Regions from separate parts of the Pseudomonas sp. BN414 genome, predicted to be linked through region 1. Evidence: predicted binding sites of a transcription regulator. Region 1 holds the regulator's gene; each other region holds the start of a gene.

Region 1 (5,785 bases):
CGATCTTCGAGCCCGCGCCCTTCTGCGAAAACACGTTCACGGTGCCGTTGAGCTGGGAGATCTTGGTCTTCACCACATCCATGCCGACGCCGCGGCCGGACACGTCGGAAATCTCGGTCTTGGTCGAGAAGCCCGGGGCGAAGATCAGGTTGTAGCACTCCAGTTCGGTCAGGCGTTCGGCAGCATCCTTGTCCAGCAGCCCTTTCTCCACCGCCTTGGCACGCAGCACGGCTGCATCCATGCCCTTGCCGTCGTCGGTGATCATCAGGAGGATGTGGTCGCCTTCCTGCTCGGCAGAAAGGACAACCCGGCCGGTGCGCGGCTTGCCAGCGGCCTCGCGCTCATCGGGCGATTCGATACCGTGGTCGACGGCATTGCGAACCAGGTGAACCAGCGGATCGGCCAGGGCCTCCACCAGGTTCTTGTCCAGGTCGGTTTCCTCGCCCACCAGCTCGAGGTTGATTTCCTTCTTCAGGTTTCGCGCCAGGTCACGAACCAGGCGCGGGAAACGGCCGAAGACTTTCTTGATCGGCTGCATCCGCGTTTTCATCACGGCGGTCTGCAGATCGGCAGTGACCACGTCCAGGTTGGACACGGCCTTGGCCATGGACTCGTCGCCGCTGTTGGAACCCAGGCGTACCAGACGGTTACGCACCAGCACCAGCTCGCCGACCATGTTCATGATTTCGTCCAGGCGCGCGGTATCCACCCGAACGGTGGTTTCCGCTTCGCTGACCACTGCAGGGCCGGCAGCACCATTGCCAGCGGCTGCCGGTGCGGCGGGCTGACGGGGCGCCGGGGCCGGTTCGGCCTTGGCGGCGGGCCTGGCAGCCGGAGCCGGAGCAGCAACGGGTGCGGGACGGCTGACAGCGGCAGCGGCAACCGGTTCTTCAGTAGCGCCGTTGAACTTGCCCTTACCGTGCAGCTGGTCGAGCAGCGCTTCGAACTCGTCGTCGGTGATGTTTTCACCAGCGCCAGCGACCGGGGCGGCCGGCACGACGGGCGCGGGCGGGGTGATGGCTGCCACTTCGGTGGCGCCATTGAACTTGCCCTTGCCATGCAACTGGTCGAGCAGGTCCTCGAACTCGTCGTCGGAGATTTCATCGCCACCGCCAGCGGTGACCAGGGCGCTCACCGGAGCGCTGGCTGCTACGGCGGCTTCCGGCTCCGCTACAGCCGCGAACTTGCCCTTGCCGTGCAGTTGGTCGAGCAGTGCTTCGAATTCGTCGTCGGTGATTTCATCGGCAGTGGCAGCAGCAGCGACGGGCTCGGCGGTGCCACCGACGTTATCGCCCAGCGCGTCGAGCAACTGCTCGAACTCGCTGTCGGTGATATCGGCGTTCGCTTCGACGCGAGCCGGCTCGGCGATCACCGGAGCCGGAGCTGCCGGAGCGGCGGCCACGGGCTCGTCACCGGCAGGTTCGGCCAGGCGCGACAAGGCAGCCAGCAGTTCCGGCGTTGCGGGCGTCGGTTCACTGCGCTCACGCACTTCGCGGAACATTTCATTGACCGTGTCCAGCGCCTGCAGCACCACGTCCATCAGCTCGGCATCCACGCGGCGTTCGCCCTTGCGCAGGATGTCGAAGACGTTTTCGGCGATATGGCAGCACTCCACCAGAGCGTTCAGCTGGAGGAAGCCCGCGCCACCTTTCACGGTATGGAAACCACGGAAAATCGCGTTGAGCAGGTCCATGTCGTCCGGGCGGCTTTCCAGCTCGACCAGCTGCTCGGACAATTGCTCCAGAATCTCGCCGGCCTCTACCAGGAAGTCCTGGAGGATTTCTTCATCGGCGTCGAAGCTCATAAGTGGAGTGCTCCCTAAAACCCAAGGCTGGATAGCAGATCGTCGACGTCGTCCTGTCCGGACACCACGTCCTCACGTATATCGGCATGGATCTGCGGACCTTCACCCCTGGAAGGATTTTTTTGTTGTTCCAGCTCTGCGCGCAGCGCGGCGTGGTCGTGCTCGATGCCGGCGTAGCGATCGACCTGGCTGGCCATCATCACCAGCTTGACCAGGTTGCTTTCCACCTCGGTGACCAGTTGCGTGACGCGCTTGATCACCTGGCCGGTGAGGTCCTGGTAGTCCTGTGCGAGCAGGATGTCGTTGAGCTTCCCGGACAGCGCATCGGTGTCGCGCTGGCTGCGGGCGAGGAATTGCTCGATGCGGCGGGCCAGGTCACGGAATCCGTCCGCGCCGATTTCCCGACGCATGAAGCGGCCCCATTCCTCACCCAGCTTCTGGGCTTCGTCGCTCAGGCCGCCCAGCAGCGGCGCGCTTTCCTCCACCAGATCCATGGTGCGGTTCGCGGCCTTTTCGGTCATCTGCACCACATAGGAAAGGCGGTCGGTCGCATCGGCGATCTGCGACATCTCCTTGGCATGGGGCAGGTGCGGGTCGATCTGGAAGTTGACGATGGCGTTGTGCAGCTCACGGGTGAGCTTGCCGACTTCCTGGTAGAGGCCGCGATCACGGACGTGATTGAGTTCGTGGATGAGTTGTACGGCGTCGGTGAAGTTGCCTTTTTCGAGGCTGTCCACCAGTTCCCGCGCACGGTCTTTCAGGGTCGACTCGAAGTCTCCCAGCAGGTGTTCTTTCTGGTCCATGGTGCCCTCGCGGCTGACATTCAGCCGTTGACCCGCTCGAAGATCTTCTCGATTTTTTCTTTCAGGACCTGGGCAGTGAAAGGCTTGACCACATAGCCGTTCACACCGGCCTGGGCCGCTTCGATGATCTGGTCGCGCTTGGCCTCGGCAGTCACCATCAGCACCGGCAGGTGTTTCAGGCGCTCATCGGCGCGTACCGCGCGCAGCAGGTCGATACCGGTCATGCCGGGCATGTTCCAGTCGGTCACGAGGAAGTCGAAGTTGCCGCTGTGCAGCATGGGCAGGGCGGTGGTGCCATCGTCCGCTTCGGCGGTATTGGTGAATCCCAAGTCGCGCAAGAGGTTCTTGATGATGCGTCTCATCGTCGAGAAATCATCAACGATGAGGATTTTCATGTTCTTGTCCAAGTCGACCTCCGTACAGTCTCAAACGTCCCTCTTGCCGGGGACGCCATCCAAATCTGAAAGCGGTGTACCGTTCAGCGCGCGCGCCACTCGCCGAGCCGTGCGCGCAGGCGTGCGGCGCACTGGCTATGCAACTGGCTGACACGTGATTCGCTGACCCCCAGCACTTCACCGATTTCCTTCAAGTTCAGTTCTTCGTCGTAATACAGCGCCAGCACCAGGCGCTCACGCTCCGGCAGGTTCGCGATGGCATCAGCCAGCGCGGCCTGGAAACGGTCTTCTTCCAGATCATGGGAAGGCGAGAATTGGGTGACACCGGCGTCCTCGTGCACACCGCCCTGCTCGCCGTCCTGCAACAGGTCGTCGAAGCTGAACAGGCGGCTGCCCAAGGTGTCGCTCAGGATGCCGTAGTAGTCTTCGAGACTCAATCCAAGTTCGGCAGCAACTTCCTGATCTTTAGCGTCGCGACCTGTTCGGGCCTCGATGGTGCGGATCGCGTCACTCACCATGCGCGTGTTGCGGTGCACCGAACGTGGCGCCCAGTCGCCCTTGCGGACCTCGTCGAGCATGGCCCCGCGGATGCGGATGCCGGCGTAGGTTTCGAAACTGGCACCCTTGCTGCCATCGTATTTCTTCGAGGCTTCGAGCAGTCCGATCATCCCAGACTGCATGAGGTCTTCCACCTGAACGCTGGCCGGAAGGCGCGCGAGCAGGTGATAGGCGATGCGCTTGACCAGGGGGGCGTAGCGTTCGATCAGCTGATGTTGCGAATCCCTTGCCTGTGCCTTGCCGTACATACGCAGCCCCGTGGCGGGTGTCATACAGGGGTTTCCGTGGACGGCTGCCGGACCAGCCGCTCGACGAAGAACTCCAGGTGGCCCCGCGGATTGGCCGGCAGCGGCCAGCTGTCGACCTTCTGTGCGATGGCCTTGAACGCCAGGGAGCACTTCGAGCGCGGGAAGGCTTCATAGACCGCGCGTTGCTTCTGCACGGCCTTGCGCACCGATTCGTCATAGGGGACGGCGCCCACGTACTGCAGGGCGACATCGAGGAAGCGATCGGTAACCTTGGTCAGCTTGGCGAACAGGTTGCGCCCTTCCTGCGGGCTGTGGGCCATGTTGGCCAGCACGCGGAAGCGGCTCATGCCGTAGTCGCGGTTGAGCAGTTTGATCAGCGCGTAGGCGTCGGTGATGGAGGTGGGTTCGTCGCAGACCACCACTATCACTTCCTGGGCGGCACGGACGAAGCTGACCACCGAATCGCCGATGCCGGCGGCGGTGTCGATCACCAGCACGTCGAGGTTGTCGCTGATCTCGCTGAATGCCTGGATCAGGCCGGCGTGCTGCATGGGCGAAAGCTGCACCATGCTCTGGGTGCCGGAGGCGGCCGGGACGATGCGAATGCCCCCCGGCCCCTGCAACAGCACGTCGCGCAGGTCGCATTCGCCATTGATCACATCGGCCAGGGTGCGCTTGGCGGTAAGGCCGAGCAGGACGTCGACGTTGGCCAGGCCGAGGTCGGCGTCCAACAACATGACGCGGCGGCCGAGATCGGCCAGGGCCAGCGAGAGGTTGACGGACACGTTGGTCTTGCCAACGCCGCCCTTGCCGCCGGTCACCGCGATCACCTGTACGGGATGCATACTACCCATTTCAAATACCTTGCCTTAGGGGCCAGTTTGGCGGTCCAGCACCGCCCCACACGGGGCGGCTCACAATTCTTCAACCGGCGCGGCGCGCCGGATTCTGGTAAAGCCCGGCGAACAGATCGGCCATGGCTTCTTCACTCGGGTCCTCCGGAGCCTGGAGGCTGACCGCACGACTCACCAGCTGGTGGCTGCGCGGAACCTGCAGATCATCCGGGATTCGCGGGCCGTCGGCCAGATAGGCTACCGGGAGATGCTGGCCGATAGCCAGTCCCAATACCTCGCCCAGGCTGGCGGCTTCATCCGCCTTGGTGATGATGCAACCGACCAGGCCGCAACGCTTGTAGCTGTGATAGGCCGCCTTGAGCACCTGGCTCTGGCTGGTGGCCGCCATCACCAGGTGATTCTTCGCGTTTATCGCCCGGCTGGCCAGCGCTTCGAGCTGCATGGTCAGGGCCGGATCGTTGACCGGCAGACCGGCGGTATCGATCAGCACCACACGCTTGCGGGCCAGGGGCGCGATGGCCTGGGTCAGGGATTGGCCCGGATCGACGAGGGTCACCGGCACATTGAGGATTCGGCCCAGGGTCTTGATCTGCTCCTGGGCGCCGATGCGGAAACTGTCCATGCTCACCAGGGCGACGTTTTGCGCGCCGTACTTGAGCACGTAGCGGGCAGCCATCTTGGCCAGGGTTGTGGTCTTGCCCATGCCGGCCGGACCGACCAGGGCGATCACGCCACCCTCTTCCATCGGTTCGATCTGCGGCGTGCGAATGGCGTGAGCCAGGTGCGCCAGCAGCATGCGCCAGGCCTGGCGCGGCTCGCTGACTTTGGCCACTTTGTCCAGCAGGGCGCGGGCCAGTTCAGCCGGCAGGCCCATGCGCTGCAGGCGGCGCCAGAGGCTGGCCTGCTGCGGGCGGCGGCTCTGCATCTGGCCCCAGGCGATGGAGCCGAGTTGCACTTCGATCAGTTCACGCAGGCCGCTCAGTTCGAAGCGCATGGCATCCAGGGCGGCCTGATCCACGGCAGCGGGCTGGGGCGCACTGACGGGCTCCACAGCACGGGGTACCGCGCGAGGGCGATTCATGGCAGCGGCCAGGGCGGATTCCGGCAGCTCCGACTCGATGGC
Region 2 (5,785 bases), on a different contig from region 1:
CGATGTTCACCGTCTTGCTGTTCAGCGTCTCGATGTTGCCGCAGGAGGCGCGGATCTTCCCGGACAGCTCGTTCATCGCGGAGATGGTGCGTTCCACCACCTGGCGGCCATCCTCGGCCAGGGTGCGCGCGGAAGACGCCTGGTTCGAGGCGTCGGCGGCGTTGCGGGCGATTTCCTGGGCCGCGGCGCCGAGTTCGTTGATCGCGGCGGCGACGCTGTTGGTGCGGTTGGCCTGCTCGTCGGAGTTGCTCATGGACGAGTTGGAGGCGTTGAGCACCAGTTTGGCGACCTGATTGACCTGATTAGTGGCCGAAGACACTTCGCGGATCGAACTGTGGATACGCTCGAGGAAACGGTTGAAGGCGCTGGCCAGCTCGCCGAACTCATCCTGGGTGTGGATCGCCAGGCGGCGAGTCAGGTCGCCTTCACCCTGGGCGATGTCCTGCATGGCGCGACCCATGATGTGCAGAGGCTGCATCAGCACGCGGATCAGCATGCCGAGCAGGATCATGATGATCACCACGGCGATCACGGTGGCGATGATGGCCGACGCGCGGAACTCATTGAGCATGCTGTAGGCCTTGTCCTTGTCCACCGATACGCCGATGTACCAGTTCACCGAGGGCAGTCCTTTAACCGGGGCGAAGGTGAGGATGCGCGTGGTGCCGTCCACTTCGACTTCGCTGAAGCCGGTGCTGATGGCGGGCGTGTTCTGCGGATAGATGTCCCGCAGGCTCTTCATCACCAGGTCCTTGTTCGGATGCACCAGGACCTTGCCGTCGGCGCTGACCAGGAAGGCGTAGCCCATGCCGTCGAAGTCCAGCGCATTGATGATCTGCACCAGTGTCTGCAGGCTCAGGTCGCCGCCCGCGACGCCGAGGGACTGCACCGGCGTGGCAATGGTCATGATCAACTGGCCGGTTGCCGCATCCACGTAGGGTTCGGTGAGCGTGGTGCCGCCGGCACTCTTGGCGCCCTGGTACCAGGGGCGGGTGCGCGGATCGTAGCCATCGGGCATCGCGCTATTCGGGCGCATGGTGAATTGCCCGTCTTGCGTGCCGAAGTAGGTGAACGCGAAAGTCGAGCTCAGTGCCCGCTGTTGCAGCAGTGCAGGTACGGCATCGGCTGAAGGGTTGGCTGCAAGGGATTCGGCCACACTTTCCACCAGCAGAATTCGGCCCGAAAGCCAGTTCTGGATATTGCTGGCGGTGACATCGCCCATTTCCTGCAGATAGTTTTCCAGATCGTCTCGGAGCGCATTCCTTTGCAAGTAATCGTTGTACAGGGTGAACAGCGAGAAGGCTGCAATGACCACCAGCGAGGCGGCGAGCAGAATCTTGTGGCTGAACCTGAGGTTTTTGATCATGTTTGCTTGCGTCCGGTTGGGTCAGGCACCAGTCTTCATGGCACGTGAGTGCTGAAAAACTGAGTAGAAACGTCGGTTTATATATCGGCGGGAATCAATGAAAGCTTTAACCGAGGAAGGCGAAATGCCCGATCAAAACTCCCTGATTCTCGGCGCTGACCCCCAGGGCACTGCCGTCTCCCAGGCCATGAAGCTGGCCAATCGCCATGGTCTTATCGCTGGCGCGACCGGCACCGGCAAAACAGTGACCCTGCAGCGCCTGGCCGAAGTCTTCAGCGATGCCGGTGTGGCGGTGTTCGCGGCGGATATCAAAGGCGATCTCTGCGGCCTTGGCGCCATGGGCAATCCCCAGGGCAAGGTGGCCGAGCGCATCGCTTCCATGCCCTGGCTTGGTCATCGGCCGCAGGCTTACCCGGTAACCCTGTGGGATGTCGCCGGGCACTCTGGCCATCCGCTGCGCACCACCCTCAGCGAGATGGGCCCGTTACTACTGGGCAACCTGCTGGAGCTGACCGACAGCCAGCAGGCCGCGCTTTATGCCGCCTTCCAGGTCGCCGACCGCGAAGGCCTGCTGTTGCTCGACCTGAAGGACCTCAAGGCGCTGCTCAACCATCTCAAGGATCACCCGGAACTGCTGGGGGAGGACCGTGCCCTGTTCGCTGGCGCCTCCGCCCAGGCCCTCCTGCGACGCCTGGCCACCCTGGAGCAGCAGGGTGCCGAGGCGCTGTTCGGCGAGCCGGCACTGCAGTTGGAGGACATTCTCCAGCCGGACCGCGACGGCCGTGGGCGCATCCATCTACTGGACGCCAGTCGGCTCGTCCACGAGGCGCCCAAGGTCTATGCCACCTTCCTGCTCTGGCTGCTGGCCGAACTCTTCGAGCAATTGCCTGAGCGTGGCGATGCGGACAAGCCGGTGCTGGCGCTGTTCTTCGATGAGGCGCATCTGCTCTTCGCCGGTACCCCGAAGGCCCTGCAGGAGCGCCTGGAGCAGGTGGTGCGACTGATTCGCTCCAAGGGTGTTGGCGTGTACTTCGTCACTCAATCCCCCAGCGACCTGCCGGATGACGTATTGGCGCAGCTCGGCTTGCGCATCCAGCATGGCCTGCGCGCTTTCACCGCCAAGGAACAGAAGTCGCTGCGCGCAGTGGCCGATGGTTTCCGCCCGAATCCCGCGTTCGACTCATTGAGCGTGCTCACTGAACTGGGCATCGGCGAGGCGTTGGTGGGGACGCTGGAAGAGAAGGGCACCCCGGCCATGGTCCAGCGCGTAGCCATCGCACCGCCTCAGTCACGAATCGGCCCACTGAATGACAGCGAACGCGCCGCGCTGGTGCGAAGCTCGCCACAGGCCGGGCGTTACGACAAGCCGATCGATCGCGAATCCGCCTATGAAATGCTCACCGCCCGTGCCGCCCAGGCACCCGCCGAAGAGCCGGCGCAGAAGGGCGGCAAGGCGCAGGCCAGCCCACCTGGCATGGGAGATCTTGCCGGTGAGTTACTGGGCTCCTTCGCCAGTCAGGCGATGAAGACCGCGGTGCGCCAGGCGGCCAACCAGCTCGGCCGGCAACTGGTGCGCGGCCTGATGGGATCGTTGTTGGGTGGTAGCAAGCGCCGTTGAGGTGTGCGGTTGCCTTTGTGGGGTCGATTTCAATCGACATGCAGGCCGAAGGTCTGCCCTGCGATTCACTTGGGGGCAGCTTCGCCGCCCTTGGCGAATGAATTCGCCCCTACAGAAGCGCAGCGATTTACAGAACGAAAAAGGGCGCCACAAGGCGCCCTTTTTCATGCTCGTCCGAATCAGACGATGAAGGTGATGGCCAGCCAGAAGAGGGCGGCGGACAACACGATCGTGGTCGGCAGGGTGAGCACCCAGGCCATCAGGATGTTGCGCACGGTGCCACCTTGCAGGCCGCTCTTGTTGGCGACCATGGTGCCGGCGACGCCGGAGGACAGCACGTGGGTGGTAGACACCGGCAGGCTGTAGACGTTGGCGAGGCCAATGGCGCAGGCCGCGGTGATCTGCGCGCTCATGCCCTGTGCGTAGGTCATGCCGTGCTTGCCGATCTTCTCTCCGACGGTCCGTACCACGCGCTTCCAACCCACCATGGTGCCGATGCCAAGGGCCAGGGCCACGGCCAGGATCACCCAGAACGGTGCGTATTCGGTGGTGGCGGTCAGGTCCTTGCGCAGCTTCTCCAGGTCGGCCTTTTCGCGGGCCGGCAGTTCGGAGAGCTTGCCTACCTTCTTCGCGGTGTCGTCCAGGCAGAGCAGGTAGCGGCGGACTTCCACGCGGGTTTCGTCACTCAGGTCACGGTAGTTGGCCACGCCGTTGAGGCTGTTGAGCAGGGCGGCGATGGTCGGCTCGGTCTGCTTGGGATCGCAGCGATAAAGCTGCGGCATCTCGCTGCCATTGCTTTTGCCCAGCGCCAGCATCTCGCCGAGGGTGTCGGTATGACGCTGGTAGAACTGGCTCAGGTGGGTCGCCGCGTCGCGGGTACGCTCGATCTGGTAGGTGGTGCTGTTCAGGTCCAGGACGAACTTGGCCGGCACGATACCGATCAGCACCAGCATGATCAGGCCGATGCCTTTCTGGCCGTCGTTGGAACCGTGCACGAAGCTCACGGCCATGGCGGAAAGTACCAGCACCAGGCGGTTCCAGAAGGGCGGGTGCTTCTTCTCGTCCAGTTCTTTACGGGTTTCCGGCGTCTTGTGCATCTTCGACAGCGGATACAGCCACTTCAGGCTGAGCAGCACCAGGGCAGCGACCAGGAAACCGGCTGCCGGCGAGAAGATCAGCGACAGGCCGATATCGATGGCCTTGCCCCAGTTCACGCCTTCGGCAAGCGGAACTTCGGTCAGAACGGCGTTGGCCAGGCCGACACCGAGGATCGAACCGATCAGGGTGTGGGAGCTGGAAGCCGGAATACCGAAGTACCAGGTGCCCAGGTTCCAGGCGATGGCCGCGGTGAGCAGGCTGAACACCATGGCCAGGCCATGGCCGGTATTGACATTGATCAGCAGTTCCACGGGCAGCAGGTGGACGATGGCATAGGCCACGCCAACGCCGCCCAGCAACACACCGAGGAAGTTGAAGACTCCCGAAAGGAACACCGCCCGGTAGGGCGACATGGCCTTGGTGTAGATGACTGTGGCCACCGCGTTGGCGGTGTCATGGAAACCGTTGATGAACTCGAAGGTCAGGACGAATGCCAGGGCGAGACAGAGGCTCAGCACCAGCCAGGCATCTAGCCCGCTGAAGAGATCGAACATGAAAGTTTTGTGACTGAGGTCATGAAGGGGCCGCGATTATGCCAGAAAACCGGTCGTCGCCCAGTCCCTGACGCCGAGCGGCTTCCAACGTTCCCTACTGAAGTTGTCGCAAATCAATACGAGCGATTCTCCCGACGGGCGGGGTGCGACAATCTGTCAGGGTTCCTCTCGCAACTCTTTCTCGATCTTTTCCAGCTCTCTTTCGAAGCTCTTGTCGAGCAGGCTGGGTTTCTTTCGCCAGGGCTTGCGCTCGGGGTCCCTTTGCGCAGCGTAGGTGGTTACTTCGCCACCGTATACATCCTTGTAACGTTGCGCCTGGCGCTCGAGTTCGGCGCGCAGTTCGTCTTTCGTCACGTGGTTAATCCATCTCTCTGATTAATGGTCTTCAGCTGCAGCGGGTGATCTAGAGGCTTTGGCCCCCTTGGCGTCGGTCACCCGGTAGAGGCCGTCGATGCGACCTTCTTGTAGGACAATGTTCGTTACTCGCAACTAGTCGGGACTTAACCGCGTACTACGGAAAGTCCCTGCGAATAATCTGGGATTAGATGTCGATTTCTGTAAGAGCCCAGATGGAACAGTCCCGAGTATAACAAGCAAATGGGAAAGCTCCATTGTTGGAGCTTCCCATTCATGTGACGGATATCTGCACTTGCAGTATCAGGAGTTGCCCAGAAGAGACCGGATTATCCTGCCGAGAGTTTCCATTGCCTGTTCACTGGAATTGCTCCAGGGATGGCCATAGTTGAGGCGAGCGCAATGGCCGAAACGCCGTGTTGCCGAAAAAATAGGCCCCGGCGCGATGCTGATGCCCTGGGCCAGGGCGAGTTGGAACAGGCGGAGCGAGTCCACCTGCTCGGGGAATTCGAGCCAGAGGAAGTAGCCGCCTTCAGGGCGGCTGACGCGAGTTTCTTCGGGGAAGTGCCGGGCCACTGCCGCAAGCATCGCATTGCGCTGGCTTTCCAGGGCGTAACGCAATTTGCGCAGGTGGCGGTCATAGCCGCCATGTTGCAGGTAGTCGGCGATTGCAGCCTGGGCCGGCACCGAAGCGGAGATGCTGGTCATCAGCTTCAGCCGCTCGATCTGCCCGGCGAAGCGCCCACCTGAAACCCAGCCCACCCGGTAGCCGGGCGCCAGGCTCTTGGAGAAGGA
Region 3 (5,785 bases), on a different contig from region 1:
CAGAATGCCTTCTTCGAGGCGATGCGCGATCTGCGGCTCAAGCGCAAAAGCATCGAGCGGACCTTCCTGCAGAAGGTCTTCGAGTCATTCTCTTCCCTCAATCAGTACGAGATAGGCAAGGCACCGCAACTGGATGCGGTGTCCTTCGACACCCTGTCCCTGGTGCAGAACGACGAACTCGAGGAAGCCGTGGCGCTGGACGCCATGGTCGCCAAGGTGATGACTCGAGATGGCATTGCCCTCGGCCACCTCACCACCCGCCTGAATACCTTGGTCAGCAAGAAGGTCGAGGACAAGTCCAATCCGTTGGGCCCGCGCCTGCTGTGCGAGGTTTTCCTCGATGCGTGCCGCAGCCTTGGCGTCGAGATCAAGGTCAAGCTGATCATTCTCAAGCTGTTCGAGAAGTACGTACTCACCGAGTTGGACCAGATCTACGCCGAAGCCAACCAACTGCTGGTAGCGGCCGGCGTGCTGCCGGACCTGCGCTCGGCACCGGCGCGGCGCCAGCCGCATCAGTCCGCCCCGAGTGCCCCGCCGCCCCAGTCTGGTGCTGCAACCCTGGGCGCTGCCCAGGCCCATGACGAGGGCGTTCAGGAAGTCTTTGGGGTGCTCCAGGACCTGCTGTCTCAGGTTCGTGGCACCGCGTTGCCAGCACGCCAGCATCCCGCCGACGCGGTGCCGGTAAGCAGTATCGATCTGATGCGACTGCTATCGCACCTGCAGCAGCACCTGCCACAACAGCACAGCGATGACTACGACCTGCGCGTGAGCCTCGACCAGTTGCTGACCCGCGCCAGTGCCCGCAGCGGCCGTGCACGGGTGGTGGGACAGGTGGACGACGACGTCATCAACCTGGTGTCCATGCTCTTCGAGTTCATCCTCGACGACCGCACCCTGCCGGATTCGCTCAAGGCCCTCATCGGCCGGATGCAGATCCCCATGCTCAAGGTCGCCCTGCTGGACAAGACCTTCTTCAGCCGCGGCAGCCACCCGGCGCGTCGCCTGCTCAACGAAATCGCCTCCGCCGCCCTGGGTTGGGTGGAGCAGGACGATGCCCAGCGCGACAATCTCTACCAGCGCATCGAACAAGTGGTGCAGCGCCTGCTGAACGACTTCGTCGACGATCCGGCGATCTTCTCCGAGCTGCTTGCCGAGTTCCTTTCCTACACCGGTGACGAACGTCGTCGCAGTGAACTGCTGGAGCAGCGCACCCGCGATGCCGAAGAAGGCCGCGCGAAGGCAGAACTGGCTCGCCGGCAGGTTGAGGAAGCGCTCAACCAGCGTCTGCTGGGCCGTACCCTGCCGGAAGTGGTGGTGCGCCTGCTGCAGGAGGCCTGGAGCAAGGTCATGCTGCTGAGCTGCCTCAAGCACGGCGTGGAGTCGTCTGAATGGCAGGCCAGCCAGCAGACCATGGACGATCTGATCTGGAGCGTGGAGCCCCACGAGGCTCCCGAAGCGCGTGCCCGCCTGCTGGAACTGGTGCCGGGCCTGCTCAAGTCCCTGCGCGAAGGGCTGGCCAGCGCCGCGTTCGATCCCTTCTCCACCAGTGAATTCTTCAGCCAGCTGGAGGCCTTGCACGTCCAGGCTTTCCAGCGTTTCCGCAAACCCGAACCGGTGGAAGTGGTTGCCGACGACGGCCTCGAGTCACCGCCTCTGCTGCTCGATCTGCCGGATGAAGATGAGCCGGAAGAGGACGCACCCGCCATGGTTGCCGTGGTCGAGGAAATCGTCCTGGCCGCACCCGGTGAATCCCAGGTGCAGGAGCCCGAGCTCAGCCTGGCGGATGACGAAGAGGCGCTTGGCTTCGTCGATAACCTACGAGTCGGCAGCTGGGTCGAGTTCCAGGAAGACGAAGAGCACAAGCTGCGTTGCAAGCTGGCGGCGCTGATCAAGCCCACCGGCAAGTACATCTTCGTCAACCGTACCGGCATGAAGGTGCTGGAGAAAACCCGCATGGGCCTTGCGGTGGAGTTCCGCCGTCAAGCGATTCGTCTGCTGGACGACGCACTCCTGTTCGATCGCGCCCTGGAATCGGTGATCGGCAACCTGCGTCGGCTCAAGGGGGCTTGAGCCGGTCCAAAGGGCGGGACTTCTGCACACCGCTTTTGTAGGTTGCGGTAGAGCGCAGCGAAACCCAACATGACCATGCCTCCACCCCGCACGTTGGGCTTTGCAGAACTCGGTCAGCTACCGCTCGCCTCTCGCTAAAATGGCTCCACTGCGCCTAAAGTGGGCGGCAGACCAAGGAGCCGACATGCAGCTGGACCTCGCATCCGGTTGGTGCCAGGGCATCAGCCACTGCCCATCGCCCAACTTCAACTGTCGCCCGCAGGGGGAAGTCTCCCTGTTGGTGATCCACAACATCAGCCTGCCGCCCGCGCAGTTCGGCACGGGGAAGGTGCAGGAGTTCTTCCAGAATCGCCTCGATCCCGCCGAGCATCCCTACTTCGAGGGCATTCGCGATCTCAAGGTATCCGCGCATTTTCTGATCGAGCGCGACGGCACCGTCACCCAGTTCGTTTCCTGCAATGAACGAGCTTGGCACGCGGGCGTTTCCCTGTTCGACGGGCGGGACAACTGCAACGATTTTTCCCTGGGAATAGAGCTGGAAGGCACCGATGATCGGCCGTTCACTGAACCTCAGTACGCTGCGCTGATCGCATTGGTGAAGCAGTTGCGCCTCGCGTTCCCGGCTATCACACCGGAGCGGATCTGTGGGCACAGCGATATCGCCCCGGGCCGCAAGACCGATCCGGGGCCTGCGTTTGATTGGGCGCGCCTGCGGGCTGCACTCAAACCTTAGGAAGAGGAGGGACCCATGTATTTTCTGGTGTTGTTGCTGGTGCTCTGGATCGAGAAGTTCTCCGCCTGGCGTCGGCATATCCAGCAAGACGGCTTCTGGCTGCGCGAGCTGGCCAAGGCTGAAAACAATCCACGCCTGAGCGAGCGTCCCTGGGCGATTCTGGCGCTGCTGGTCTTGCCGCCCCTGGTGTTGCTGGCGCTGCTCCTGCTGCTCTTGGAGCCGGTGGCCTATGGCTGGTTGGCATTTCCGGTGCACCTGCTGGTGATCATCTACAGCCTGGGGCGTGGAGACGTGCTGGCTGACCTCGGCCCCTTCCGCGATGCCTGGCGGCGCGGTGACACCCAGGCTGCCTATCACGTCGCTGAACGCGACCTCGGCCTGGAGGCGGACGAGGGCGGCGACCTGTTGCAACAGGTTCAGGGCTATCAGCTCTGGCAGGCGTATCAAGGCTTCTTTGCGGTGATCTTCTGGTATGCGTTGCTCGGGCCCGTGGCGGCCCTGGCCTACCGGCTGTTTGCGCTGGCGGCCGAGCATGCCGCTACACCCGCTTTGCAAGAACGTGCGGAGTCGATTCGCCATGCCTTCGACTGGCTACCTGTCCGAGTGCTGGCAGCGAGTTTCTCGCTGGTGGGCAACTTCGTCGGGGTCAGCCGGGTGCTGCTGCATGAATTACTGAACTGGGACATCTCGGCTCGGCAGTACATCGAACTGGCCGGTCGTGCCGCCGCCGAACTGCCGGAGCCCGTTAGCGGCGATGCCGGCGTGGCAACCCTGGATGCTCTCTGGCAACTGCTGGTTCGCGCGGCTGTGCTCTGGTACGCCGGCTTCGCCGTCTGGGCGCTGCTGTTCTGATCTCCGCTCCATCCCCTGCCCGACGCAACCGTCGGGCAGGCCCTTCCTGCTTAACCTTTAGTTACAGAAACTCCTGCCGATATCGGGTACACAGATGAGCGCGCCAGAATTGTCTGACATGGCTCACAGAAGTAGCTGATTGAAATCCGGTCGCTGTCTGGCAGTGGGGAGAAGCTGCCGGCCTTGGCGGAGCACTGTCAGTCATGCGGAGCGCGCCCATAACAATAAATGAGAACAGGAGACGTCTCGTGAAGACCCTGTTGTATCCTGCCATCGCCCTGATGAACCGACTCAGTTTCGGCATGAAGTTCAGTCTGATCAGTGTTCTGTTCTTCCTGCCGATGTTGATCACCAATTTCTATCTGGTGCGCGACTCCTACCGTCAATTCGTCAATACCCGTTCCGAGTTGCAGAGCCTGGACCTGCTGGGTGCCAGCCTGAATGTGCGGCGCAATCTGGAAAGTCTCAACGACCTGGTCCTGATCAACTCGATGATCGGCCAGTCGGGTCAGGCCGGGGACCTGGAGAAACGCATCACCAGCCTCGAGCAGGATCTGCTCAAGACCCTCCAGGCGCTGGCGCCGGTTACCTCCGAGCCTGAGCAGGTCGAAGCCTTCAATACCAAGCGCGACGAGCTGGTCGCTGCCCTGCAGACCGCCAAGGTCGAGACGTCCCTGCAGAGCAAGAGCGCGATGATCGAGAAGCTGCTGGGCAACTCCCAGGTCTTCATGAAATTCGTCTCCGGCCAGGCCGGGCTCAGCCAGGACGACCAGGCTGACGTGCGCCAGATCACCGAGCTGATCACCACGACCACGCCGCAAGTCACCATGGCACTCGGCAAGGGCCGCGCCGTTGGTGCCTATTCCCTTGGCCAGGGCTTCCTCAACTCCGCCGCCAGCACCAAGCTGGACGACCTGTTGCTGGACCTGGACAAGCTCAACGCCGAATACGGCCTGAAGATCGCCGATGCCCTCGACGGCAGCCCGCGCGGTCACCAGGCGCTGGACGCGCTGACCGCCGCGAGCCGCGACACTATCAAGCAGAACGCGACGCTGTTCGAGGACAAGGTCATCATGGCCGACACCCTCGACACGCCGTGGCAGCAGTTCTACGACCAGGTCAGCACCTCTCTGGAAAAGACCTACCAGCTCAACGACGGCGCCCTGGCGTTCCTCAAGGCTGAGCTGGAAAGCCGTCTGGCTGGCAAGCGCGTGCAGACCGTGTTGCTGGTGGTAGCGCTGGTGATGGTGTTCCTCGCCATCGTCTACCTCTACAGCGGCTTCTATGTGTCCACCCGCACCACCCTGAAGAGCCTGGGCAAGGTGATGGATCAGGTTGCCGGCGGCGACATGACCGTGAGCTTCCGGGCTGAGAGTCGTGATGAGCTGGGTGAGTTGGGCCAGGTGTTCAACGGCACCGTGGTTAAGATCCATGACCTGATCGAACTGGTTGGCCACACCGTCTCCGAAGTCGAACGCCAGGCCGGCCGTGTCGAGCAGGTTTCGGGTGAAAGCAACATCGCTGTCGCCGGGCAACGCAGCCAGATCGAGCAGGTGGCCACGGCCATGAACCAGATGTCTGCCACCGCGCAGGAAGTCGCGCGCAGTGCCGCCGCGGCCGTGGACAGCGCCCAGAGCGTCAACCAGGAAACCGTCAGCGGCCGCGCCCTGGTGGAGTCCCAGTTGGGCAGCATCGAGAAGCTGGCCAGCGAGATCGACCAGTCGGTGAGCGTGATCAACCAGCTGGCTGCGGACAGCGCCTCCATCAGCCGCGTGCTGGAAGTGATCAAGGGCATCGCCGAGCAGACCAATCTGCTGGCCCTGAACGCTGCCATCGAAGCGGCGCGTGCGGGTGAGCAGGGGCGTGGTTTCGCCGTGGTGGCAGACGAGGTGCGTACGCTGGCCAAGCGTACCCAGCAGTCCACTGAGGAAATCGAGCAGATGATCGTCAAGCTGCAGGGCGGTGTCGGCGCTGCGGTCAAGGCGATGAACGTCAGCCACCAGATGGCCGACGGCACCGTCAACCAGTCCGGCAAGGTGCAGGCCGCGCTGGAAAACATCCTCGGTGCGGTGGGCATGATCGTCGACCAGAACCAGCAGATCGCTGCCGCCGCTGAACAGCAGACCGCAG

Evidence for each region. Region 1 encodes FliA, which starts transcription of late flagellar genes. Its sites were predicted from a motif close to CTAAAGTTTNNNNNNNNNNNGCCGNTAA; they were not measured.
Region 2: the regulator FliA is predicted to act here: its motif matches at 1,448-1,475, upstream of E8E95_RS30215 (methyl-accepting chemotaxis protein).
Region 3: the regulator FliA is predicted to act here: its motif matches at 3,711-3,738, upstream of E8E95_RS29015 (methyl-accepting chemotaxis protein).

The regions. Positions count from the first base shown of each region.
Region 1 covers NZ_SSOL01000071.1:196,492-202,276, forward strand. The annotation lists gene E8E95_RS18965 (chemotaxis protein CheA) at 1-1,804, opposite strand, end outside; gene E8E95_RS18970 (protein phosphatase CheZ) at 1,819-2,607, opposite strand; gene E8E95_RS18975 (chemotaxis response regulator CheY) at 2,628-3,002, opposite strand; gene fliA (RNA polymerase sigma factor FliA) at 3,086-3,832, opposite strand; gene fleN (flagellar synthesis regulator FleN) at 3,829-4,662, opposite strand; gene flhF (flagellar biosynthesis protein FlhF) at 4,733-5,785, opposite strand, start outside.
Region 2 covers NZ_SSOL01000079.1:514,146-519,930, forward strand. The annotation lists gene E8E95_RS30215 (methyl-accepting chemotaxis protein) at 1-1,366, opposite strand, end outside; gene E8E95_RS30220 (helicase HerA-like domain-containing protein) at 1,491-2,984, shown strand; gene E8E95_RS30225 (inorganic phosphate transporter) at 3,164-4,636, opposite strand; gene E8E95_RS30230 (hypothetical protein) at 4,793-4,990, opposite strand; gene mapR (GntR family transcriptional regulator MpaR) at 5,294-5,785, opposite strand, start outside.
Region 3 covers NZ_SSOL01000079.1:248,365-254,149, forward strand. The annotation lists gene E8E95_RS29000 (DUF1631 domain-containing protein) at 1-2,070, shown strand, start outside; gene ampD (1,6-anhydro-N-acetylmuramyl-L-alanine amidase AmpD) at 2,255-2,803, shown strand; gene ampE (regulatory signaling modulator protein AmpE) at 2,819-3,655, shown strand; gene E8E95_RS29015 (methyl-accepting chemotaxis protein) at 3,904-5,785, shown strand, end outside.